2 regions of the Embleya sp. AB8 genome follow, and region 2 is predicted to be linked to the other one. Evidence: riboswitches for the same ligand, from Rfam matches in the RefSeq annotation. Region 2 holds a riboswitch; the other holds the start of a gene.
What was found. Region 2 has a riboswitch for S-adenosylmethionine ahead of thrC (threonine synthase). Riboswitches for the same ligand answer to the same signal wherever they lie in the genome.
Positions count from the first base shown of each region.

Region 1: it holds a riboswitch for S-adenosylmethionine, as region 2 does, so the genes downstream of both, ABIA38_RS01365 (aminotransferase class V-fold PLP-dependent enzyme) here and thrC (threonine synthase) in region 2, are expected to answer to the same signal.

Region 1 is NZ_JBMHHY010000001.1:326,292-330,705, reverse strand. It holds gene ABIA38_RS01365 (aminotransferase class V-fold PLP-dependent enzyme) at 225-1,658, opposite strand; SAM riboswitch class IV at 1,914-2,030, opposite strand; gene trpD (anthranilate phosphoribosyltransferase) at 2,284-3,366, opposite strand; gene ABIA38_RS01355 (hypothetical protein) at 3,563-3,976, opposite strand; gene ABIA38_RS01350 (hypothetical protein) at 4,197-4,414, opposite strand, start outside.
Region 2 is NZ_JBMHHY010000036.1:53,127-57,540, reverse strand. It holds gene ABIA38_RS39100 (cold-shock protein) at 138-341, opposite strand; gene ABIA38_RS39095 (ubiquitin-like small modifier protein 1) at 764-1,042, opposite strand; gene thrC (threonine synthase) at 1,039-2,337, opposite strand; SAM riboswitch class I at 2,354-2,506, opposite strand; gene ABIA38_RS39085 (glucosyl-3-phosphoglycerate synthase) at 2,700-3,677, shown strand; gene ABIA38_RS39080 (alpha,alpha-trehalose-phosphate synthase (UDP-forming)) at 3,820-4,414, shown strand, end outside.

The DNA of each region.
Region 1 (4,414 bases), on a different contig from region 2:
GCTTGAGGACAACCCGGCCACGCCACCGCGCGACACCGCCGGCCCAAACACACCGCAACCAAACACACCCGGGCAACCCAAATCCAGCCCGTCCGGCGCCTGAGGACAACCCAACCAGGCTGCCTACGCGACACCGCAACCAAGCGCACCCAGGCGACCCAATCCCAGCCCGTCCGGCGCTTGAGGACAACCCGGCCAGGCCGCCAACGCGACACCGCAGCCAACTACCCGCCCGCGGAGCCGAGTTCAGCCCGCCCACCCCGCGCGCCCCGCCGCAACCCGCCGGAGGCCACCCTCGGGTCCGCGTCCGGAACGCACCGGCCCCCGTCGACTGTGTAGCTCCACCGCGCGCCCCGCCGAACCAACTCCCCCACCGCCGCCGCGAACCGGTCCAGGTGCTCCACCGGCGTGCCCAGCCCGAAGCTGACCCGGATCGCGTTCAGGCTCTGCTCCCCCTCCGGCGCGTCCGGGGACCCACACTCGGTCGGCTGATCGGCCCGCCCGCCCAACAGGTGCCGCACCAGCGGATGTGCGCAGAACAACCCGTCCCGCACCCCGATCCCGTACTCCGCCGACAACACCGCCGCGAACCGCGAGCTGTTCCACCCCTCGACCACGAACGAGAGCACCCCCACCCGCGCCGACTCGGGCCCGAACAGCTCCAGCGTCCGCACCTCGGGAATCTCCGCCAACCGCCCCCGCAACCGCGCCAACAGCGCCTCCTCGCGGGCGACCAGCGCCGCCGGCCCCGCCTCGGTGATCGCCCGACACGCCGAAGCCAACGCATAGGCCCCGATCACGTTCGGCGACCCCGCCTCGTGCCGCGCCGCACCCCGGTGCCACTCCACGTGGTCGCGCGAGACCGCCTTGGTCGCCCCGCCACCCGCCAGATACGGCTCCGCCGCGTCGAACCAGTCGCCGCGCCCGGCCAACACCCCCGAGCCGAACGGCGCGTACAGCTTGTGCGCGGACAGTGCGATCCAGTCCACGTCCAGGTCCGCGACCGACACCGGGTGATGCGGCGCCAGTTGCGCGGCGTCCAGCACGATCCGCGCCCCGTATCGATGCGCCACCTCGGCCAGTTCGGCGACCGGGAACAGCTCGCCGGTCACGTTCGAGGCACCCGTCACGCACACCAGACGCGGCCCGTCCCCCGACCCGGCGAGCGCCGCGTCAAGCGCCGCGACCGCCTGCGCCGGCGAGGACGGCGCCGCCAACTGGGTGACCCCGGCCCGCCGCCGCCACGGCAACAACGCCGCGTGGTGCTCGGTCTCGAACACGAACACCCGCGTACCGCGCGGCAGTACGGACGCCAGCAGGTTCAACGAGTCCGTCGTACCGCGCGTGAACAACAACGTGTCGTCCCCCCGCAGCCCGAGAAATTCGGCGACCGTGGCCCGACTCTGCTCGTAGAGGTCCGTCGACAACTGCGACAGATACCCGGCCCCACGATGCACGCTGCCGTAGTACGGCAGATAGCCGGACACGTCGTCCCACACCCGCTGCAGACACGGCGCACTGGCCCCGTAGTCCAGCGCCGCGTACTCGACCTCGCCCCCCGTGACCAGCGGTACGAGCACGTCCCGCCCGACCACGGGCAGCGGAGCGGCGATCGCGACGTCACCCTCGTGAGCGACGGCGGCGGTGTTGACGGTCATGACGAATCCCCTCGGCAGGCACGAGCAAGCCGGGCCACGCCAAATGTCGTCAAATCGACATGACGAAAGCCGGACTGCACCCGCGGTGAAATGTGGTCTCGGAATCGGAAAACGCCGCGCGAAGACTCAGCGCGCGCAGACAAACCGGGCGATTCGCCCGTTTCGCAAAAGAGATTTCACGCCATCACATGCTCCCCGGATACAGGACCCCCGGGTCGCCTGGAGCAGGAACAATCGCCCGCCGTCATGCAAGAGGGTCCGCGCTTGCCGGGACGCCTTACGACGCCCGACCGTGTCATCACCCGGGGCACCCCACCGCGGAGCGAGGGTTGCCGGACAGCAAGCCGGGGCTTTCCACTGTCACTCGTGACCTGCGCAGAATTATTACCAGACGGATCGTTTCGCGCAACGACGACCCCACCTTTTCCACATGCTGGACAACAGGCCACCCGAGAAGCCGCCCGACACGCCGCCCGAGAAGCCGCCCGCCGAGCCGCCCTACAGGCCACCCGACAAAACGCCCGACCACCGCCCGACCGCCCGCTCACCAAGCCACCCGCCCGCCCGCCGAACAACCCGACGCCGGGCAGGTCACCCACGACCCACCCGGCGCCCAGGCCCCGGATCACTCCCGCGCGAACACCCGCGTCGTGGCCACCCACCGATCGAGCGCCGCCTGCGCCGCGCCCGAGTCGATCGCCGCCGCGGCCCGGTCGATCCCGGCCGCCAACTGCTGGGTCAGCGACCCCTCTCCCGCGCCCAACGCGGCCAGCGCCGCCGCCGAGTTCAACAACACCGCGTCGCGCACCGCGCCCCGCTCACCCGCGAACAACTTCCGGGCGACCTCCGCGTTGAACATCGCATCGCCGCCGCGCAGCGTCTCGATCCCGTTCAGCGGAATGCCCAGGTCACGCGGATCCACCCGGTCCTCCCGCACCGCGCCGTCCCGCACGATCCACACCTGCGACGTGGTGGTCACGGTCAACTCGTCGAGCCCGTCGTCGCCCCGGAAGACCAGCGCGGTCGCCCCCCGATCGGCCAGCACACCGGCCACGATCGGCGCCATCCGCAGATCCGCGACCCCGATCGCGTGATGCCGGACCCGGGCCGGATTGGTCAACGGGCCGAGGAAGTTGAACGTGGTCGGCACACCCAACTCGCGCCGCGCCTGCGCGGCATGCCGCAGCGACGGATGGAAGCGCTGCGCGAAGCACAACGTGATGCCCGCCTCCGCGGCCGTCCGGGCCACCTGATCCGGGGTCAGATCCAGTACCACGCCGAGCGCTTCGAGCACATCGGCGGCACCGCTCGACGAGGAGGCGGCCCGATTGCCGTGCTTGACCACCGTCTCGCCCGCGCCCGCGACCACGATCGCCGACATCGTCGAGATGTTCACGGTCCGGGCCAGATCGCCGCCCGTGCCGACGATGTCCACCGTACGACCGGGCACCTCGATGGTGGCGGCGTGTGCGTACATCGCCCGCACCAGACCCGAGACCTCGTCCACCGTCTCGCCCTTGGCCCGCAGCGCGACCACGAATCCGGCCACCTGCACCGGCGTCGCCTCGCCGGTCATGATGTGGTCCATCGCCCACGCGGTCGCGTCGGCCGGCAGGTCGTCGCCCCGCATCAGCGCGGCGAGAATGTCCCGCCAGGAACGGGCCGCCGGGTTGCCGCCGCTCTTGTTCGTAGAGGTCGAGGCGCCCATGGTCCGCTCCCGCTGTGTCATCGGATAAGTCCGCGACAGCGTACCGATCACCCCGCACCCGACCGGGCCGTTATCCGGGATGCGGTCGACCCGACGACCCGACGACCGAACGACCCACCGAATCAATACGACCCGGCCGAGCCGACCACCCGTCGAACCGACACCCCGGAATCGGGCCCGAGGACCCGACGCCCGCTCAGGCCGGCTGCCGCCCCGCCAACCGTCCTCGCATCAGGTCCGCCGCCGCGTCCGCGAGCGTGCGCGGATCCAGCGGGTGCGCGACCACGGCGTCCGCACGACACCACGTGGCCAGCCACGCGTCCTGCGGCCGACCGACCAGGGTGAGTACCGGCGGGCAGTTGTAGATCTCGTCCTTGAGCTGACGGCACACGCCCATGCCACCGGCGGGCGCGGTCTCCCCGTCCAGGATCACCAGATCGACGCCGCCCTTGTCCATCGCCTCGATCACGGCGGGTTCGGTGGCGCACTCCAGGTATTCGACGAACGGCACATCGACGGCGGGCCTGCGCCCGAGCGCGAGGGTGACCTTCCGACGGGTGTTGCGGTCGTCGCTGTACACGAGGACGGTCATGGTCTCGCCGCGCGTCATGTCCACCTGCCTGTGTCTGGGCTGCCTGTCACCAGGTATCGGACAACACTCGAATCCGACCCGGATGGTAGCGCTTTTCCGGCGCGGAATGTGTGCCTCGTCACGCCCTCGTCCTGCCCCCACCGACCCCGAAGCACACCGAAGCCGAACGCCGGGCACCCCGAAGTCGACCACGAGGCACACCGAAAGCCGGCCGAAAGCCCGCTCGCCCTCAGCCGCCTCAGCCGCGCGCGAGCACCTCGTACCCCTCGGCATCTCCACCCAGCCGCTGCGCAAGCCCCGCCATCCGGGTCCGCTCCCGAGCCGGCTCGAGCCCGGTGAGTACCTGCTGTCGGCTGATCCGCACCCGCAACGGCCGCTCGTCGGCGGCGACCACCGCCACCACCCAGCCGTCCGGCGCCAGGATCCGCGCCGCCTCGTCCACCGCCGCACGATCCG
Region 2 (4,414 bases):
ACAACGACCGGGGCCCGACCCCCGCGTCGCGGGAAGGCCGGGCCCCGGTCATCGAACATGTGCGTGTGCGTGTGTCGTGCAGTCCGTGGTGTGGACCGTTTCGGGCAGAGGAGCGGATCGCCCCCTGGTTCAGAGGCTCAGGCGGTGACGCGGACCATGTCGGCCTGCGGCCCCTTCTGCCCCTGCGAGATCTCGAACTCGACTCGCTGCCCCTCCTCGAGCGTCCGGTACCCGTCCATCTGGATCGCGCTGTAGTGGACGAAAACGTCCGCACCACCGTCGACCGCGATGAAGCCGTACCCCTTCTCCGCGTTGAACCACTTGACGGCGCCCTGAGCCATTCCTAACTCCCCTGTTACTGGCCCTTTCACGGATACTGCACGCCGCAGCTCCGGGTTCGTATCCAGAAGGACCCGGCCTTCCGCTACGACCGCGGCTGAATGTATCCGGACGGATGCCCGGAGCAACAGGTCAATCGGACGAGAATTCCCGAGCGAATAAAGCTCGCATTATTCGCGAACCGACCGAAAGGCCGTATTTCAATTCATCAACAAAGCGACCTTCCACGCATAACGGATGTGATCCCGACCACGGGTTTACCGACGCGCTGCCGCCAAAGCGCGGAAATGGACCCGGTTAAACGCGTGTCACACACAAGCGCCGGGGGGAACGAAGAAATCCGCCGCGCGGTGCTCCGGCGGCGGATTTCTCGGTTCCGTTTCGTACCCGACGCGTTGAAGATCAAGACGGTCGGGCTATCGCGTCAGCAACCGCCGGCGACTGCCGGGATGATCGAAACGGTGCCCTTCTCCGGGATGGCGGTGGCGAGTCCGTCGGCGAAGCGCACGTCCTCGTCGTCGACGTAGAGATTCACAAAGCGACGCAGCTTGCCCTCGTCGTCGAGGATGCGTGCGCGAATTCCGGTGTGGTCCTTTTCCAGCGCGTCCAGGACCTCGGCGAGGGTGCCGCCCTCGACGGACACCTCGGCCGCCCCACCCGTGTAGGTGCGCAGGATCGTCGGGATGCGAACGGAGACGCTCATGCCAGGCCGGCCTTTCGGAAGGATTCCAGAGTGGGTCGAATGGTCGCGGTCGGGCCGGTGGTCGGCGTGACCGCGTCCAACGTCTTGAGGCCGTCGCCCGTGTTGAGCACGACCGTCTCGGCGTCCGGATCCAGTGCCCCGGACGCGAGCAACTTCTGCAGGCAGCCGACCGTCACCCCGCCCGCGGTCTCGCCGAAGATGCCCTCGGTACGCGCGAGCAGCTTCATTGCCTCGATCACCTCGGCGTCGGTCACGTCCTCCACCGCGCCGCCGGTGCGCTTGCACACGTCCAGCACGTAGGGACCGTCGGCGGGGTTGCCGATCGCCAGCGACTTGGCGATCGTGTCCGGGCGCACCGGACGGATCACGTCGTGCCCGGCCTTCCATGCGGCGGCCACCGGAGAGCAGCCGGTCGCCTGCGCGCCGAAGATCTTGTAGGGCGCGTCCTCGACCAGGCCGAGCGCGATCAGCTCGCGAAAGCCCTTGTCGATCTTGGTCAGCTGCGATCCGGACGCGATCGGAATGACGATCTGCTCCGGCAGTTTCCAGCCGAGCTGCTCGGCGATCTCGTAGGCCAGCGTCTTGGATCCCTCGCCGTAGTACGGCCGCAGGTTGACGTTGACGAAACCCCAGTCCTCGCCCGCCGGGTCGCCGATCAGCTCCGAGCAGAACCGGTTGACCTCGTCGTAGGTGCCTTCGATGGCGACCAGCTCGCCGCCGTACACGGCCGCCGTGACGACCTTGCCGGCCTCCAGATCGGCCGGGATGAACACACAACTGCGCAGGCCCGCCCGGGCGGCGGCGGCACCCACCGCGCCGGCCAGGTTGCCGGTGGAGGAGCAGGACAACGTGGTGAAGCCGAAGGTGCGCGCGGCCTCGACGGCGATCGCCACCACGCGGTCCTTGAAGGAGTGCGTCGGGTTGCCCGAGTCGTCCTTGACGTGCAGATTCCGGATGCCCAGCGCGCGGCCCAGGTTCTCGGCCCGGACCAGCTTGGTGCAGCCGGGGTTGAGATTGGGCCGCGACGCGACGTCGGCGGCGACCGGCAGGAGTGGTGCGTAACGCCAGATGTTCTGCGGCCCGGCCTCGATCCGCTCGCGGGTGACGGTGCCGAATTCGTAGGCGACCTCGAGCGGGCCGAAACACGACGCGCAGGCGTACTTCGGGCCCAGCGCGGTGCGTTCGCCACACTCGCGACACGAGAGCGCGACGGCCGGACCGAACGCGGGCGTGGGGGTGGCATCGGTGCCGCGGCCGGTGGTGATGGTGGCGGTGTCTGTCTGGGCTGGCGCCATGGCGAGGGCCTCTCTGTCCTCATCTTTACCCGTGGGGTCCCACGGGCCGGACTTGGCACCTGTCCGATCCGCCGGTGCTCGCTCGCGCCGAAAGCGCGTCACGAGGAATGACGATCGGATGGTTGCCGGGGCTTCAACGGGCCGTTCCCTCTGCCCCTCTGGATGAGCTGCTATGGCGGTGGACACACCCTTCGCCGGGTGGCCGGTCCGCGTTTGTCCGGCACGACGTGCGATCGTCGTATCCGGTGACGACGACTGTAACCGAACCGGTGCCGCGTCGATCATCCGGTCCACCTCGCGAGACGAGGAAGGGTGGGCCCGACCGAGGCCGGAACACCGGCGACGACAGGGGTTTTTCGAACGTGAAGCACGAGGTGGGCGCCTGGCTTCGACGACGGTCCTCCGTCGCCGCGGACTGGCCCGTCGACAAGTTGCTGGCCGCCAAGGGCGACACCCGGGTCAGTGTCGTCCTGCCCGCGCTGAACGAGGCGGCGACCGTCGGGGACATCGTCAAGGTGATCCGAACCGAGCTGATCGAACGCGCGCCGCTGGTGGACGAGCTGGTGGTGATCGACTCCGGATCCACCGACGACACCTCCCGGGTGGCCGCCCAGGCGGGCGCGCGAGTCGTGCATCGCGACGACATCCTGCCCACGCTGCCGGCCGTGCGGGGCAAGGGCGAGGTGTTGTGGCGCTCGCTGCTTGTCACCGACGGCGACCTCGTGGCGTTCGTGGACGCCGACCTGAAGGACTTCTCCGCGGACTTCGTCACCGGGATCCTCGGCCCGCTGCTGATCGACCCCTCGGTGCAGCTGGTCAAGGCGATGTACGACCGGCCGCTGGAGATCGGCGACACGATCGTGCCGGCCGGCGGCGGCCGGGTCACCGAGCTGGTCGCCCGCCCGCTGCTCAATCTGCACTGGCCCGAACTGGCCGGCTTCGTGCAACCGCTCGGCGGGGAGTACGCGGCCCGGCGCTCGTTGCTCGAACAACTGCCCTTCCCGTGCGGCTACGGCATCGAGACCGCGATGCTCGTGGACACCCTGCGGCTGGTCGGCCTGGATGCGATGGCCCAGGTGGACGTGGGCGTCCGCCGGCACAGCCACCAGGACGAGGCGGGGCTCGGCCGGATGGCGGCGGAGATACTCCAGGCCGTCGAGCGCCGACTGCGACGCGGACCCACGGGTGCTCAGCCGGTCGAGTTGAACACCGCGCTGACCCAGTTCGAACGCGACGAGGGCGGCTTCCGGCTCCGCACGCACAACGTGGCGGCCCGGGAGCGGCCCCCGATGGCGACGGTGCCGGAGTACCGGGCACGCACCCGACTGGTCGGGCGCTGACCGCCCGAGAGCGCAGTCGACGGAAGCACAACCCCACTACTCCCGGTAGTGGCCCGCACACGTGATGCTCGCCACACCTGATGAGTCGGTAGGTGCCGTCGGGCCGGGTTTGCGCACCGGGATGCGTGGCTAGGGTCGGGGCATGAGTGCTCCCCCTCCCGCCGGTGTCCTGGTCGCCTCCAACCGCGGTCCCGTGTCCTTCTCGCTGGAGGACGACGGCACCCTGTCGGTGAGTCGCGGCGGCGGCGGACTGGTCTCCGGACTGTCCACCGCCGGGCAGGGGACCGGCGCGGTGTGGGTGTGCTCGGCGCTCGGCGAGGCCGACCGCACCGCGACCCGCGCGGCGCCCTCGGGCCGGCTGGATCTCGCCGGTCACGACACCGGCGGCCTCGCCGTCCGGATGCTCGACATCGACCCGGGCACCTTCGCGCGGGCCTACAACGCCATAGCGAACTCGACCCTGTGGTTCGTCCACCACCTGCTCTACGACACCCCCTCCAAGCCGGTCTTCGACGCGCGCTTTCGCAAGGAGTGGGCCTCGTACGAGGCGTACAACGAGGCGTTCGCGGCAGCGCTCGCCGAGGAGGCGGCCGAGGGGGCGAAGGTGGTCGTGCAGGACTACCACCTGACCCTGGTGCCGGTGCTGCTCCGCCGGCTGCGCCCGGATCTGCGGATCGGTCACTTCTCGCACACCCCGTGGGCACCGCCGGACTACTTCCGGCTGCTGCCCGACGACA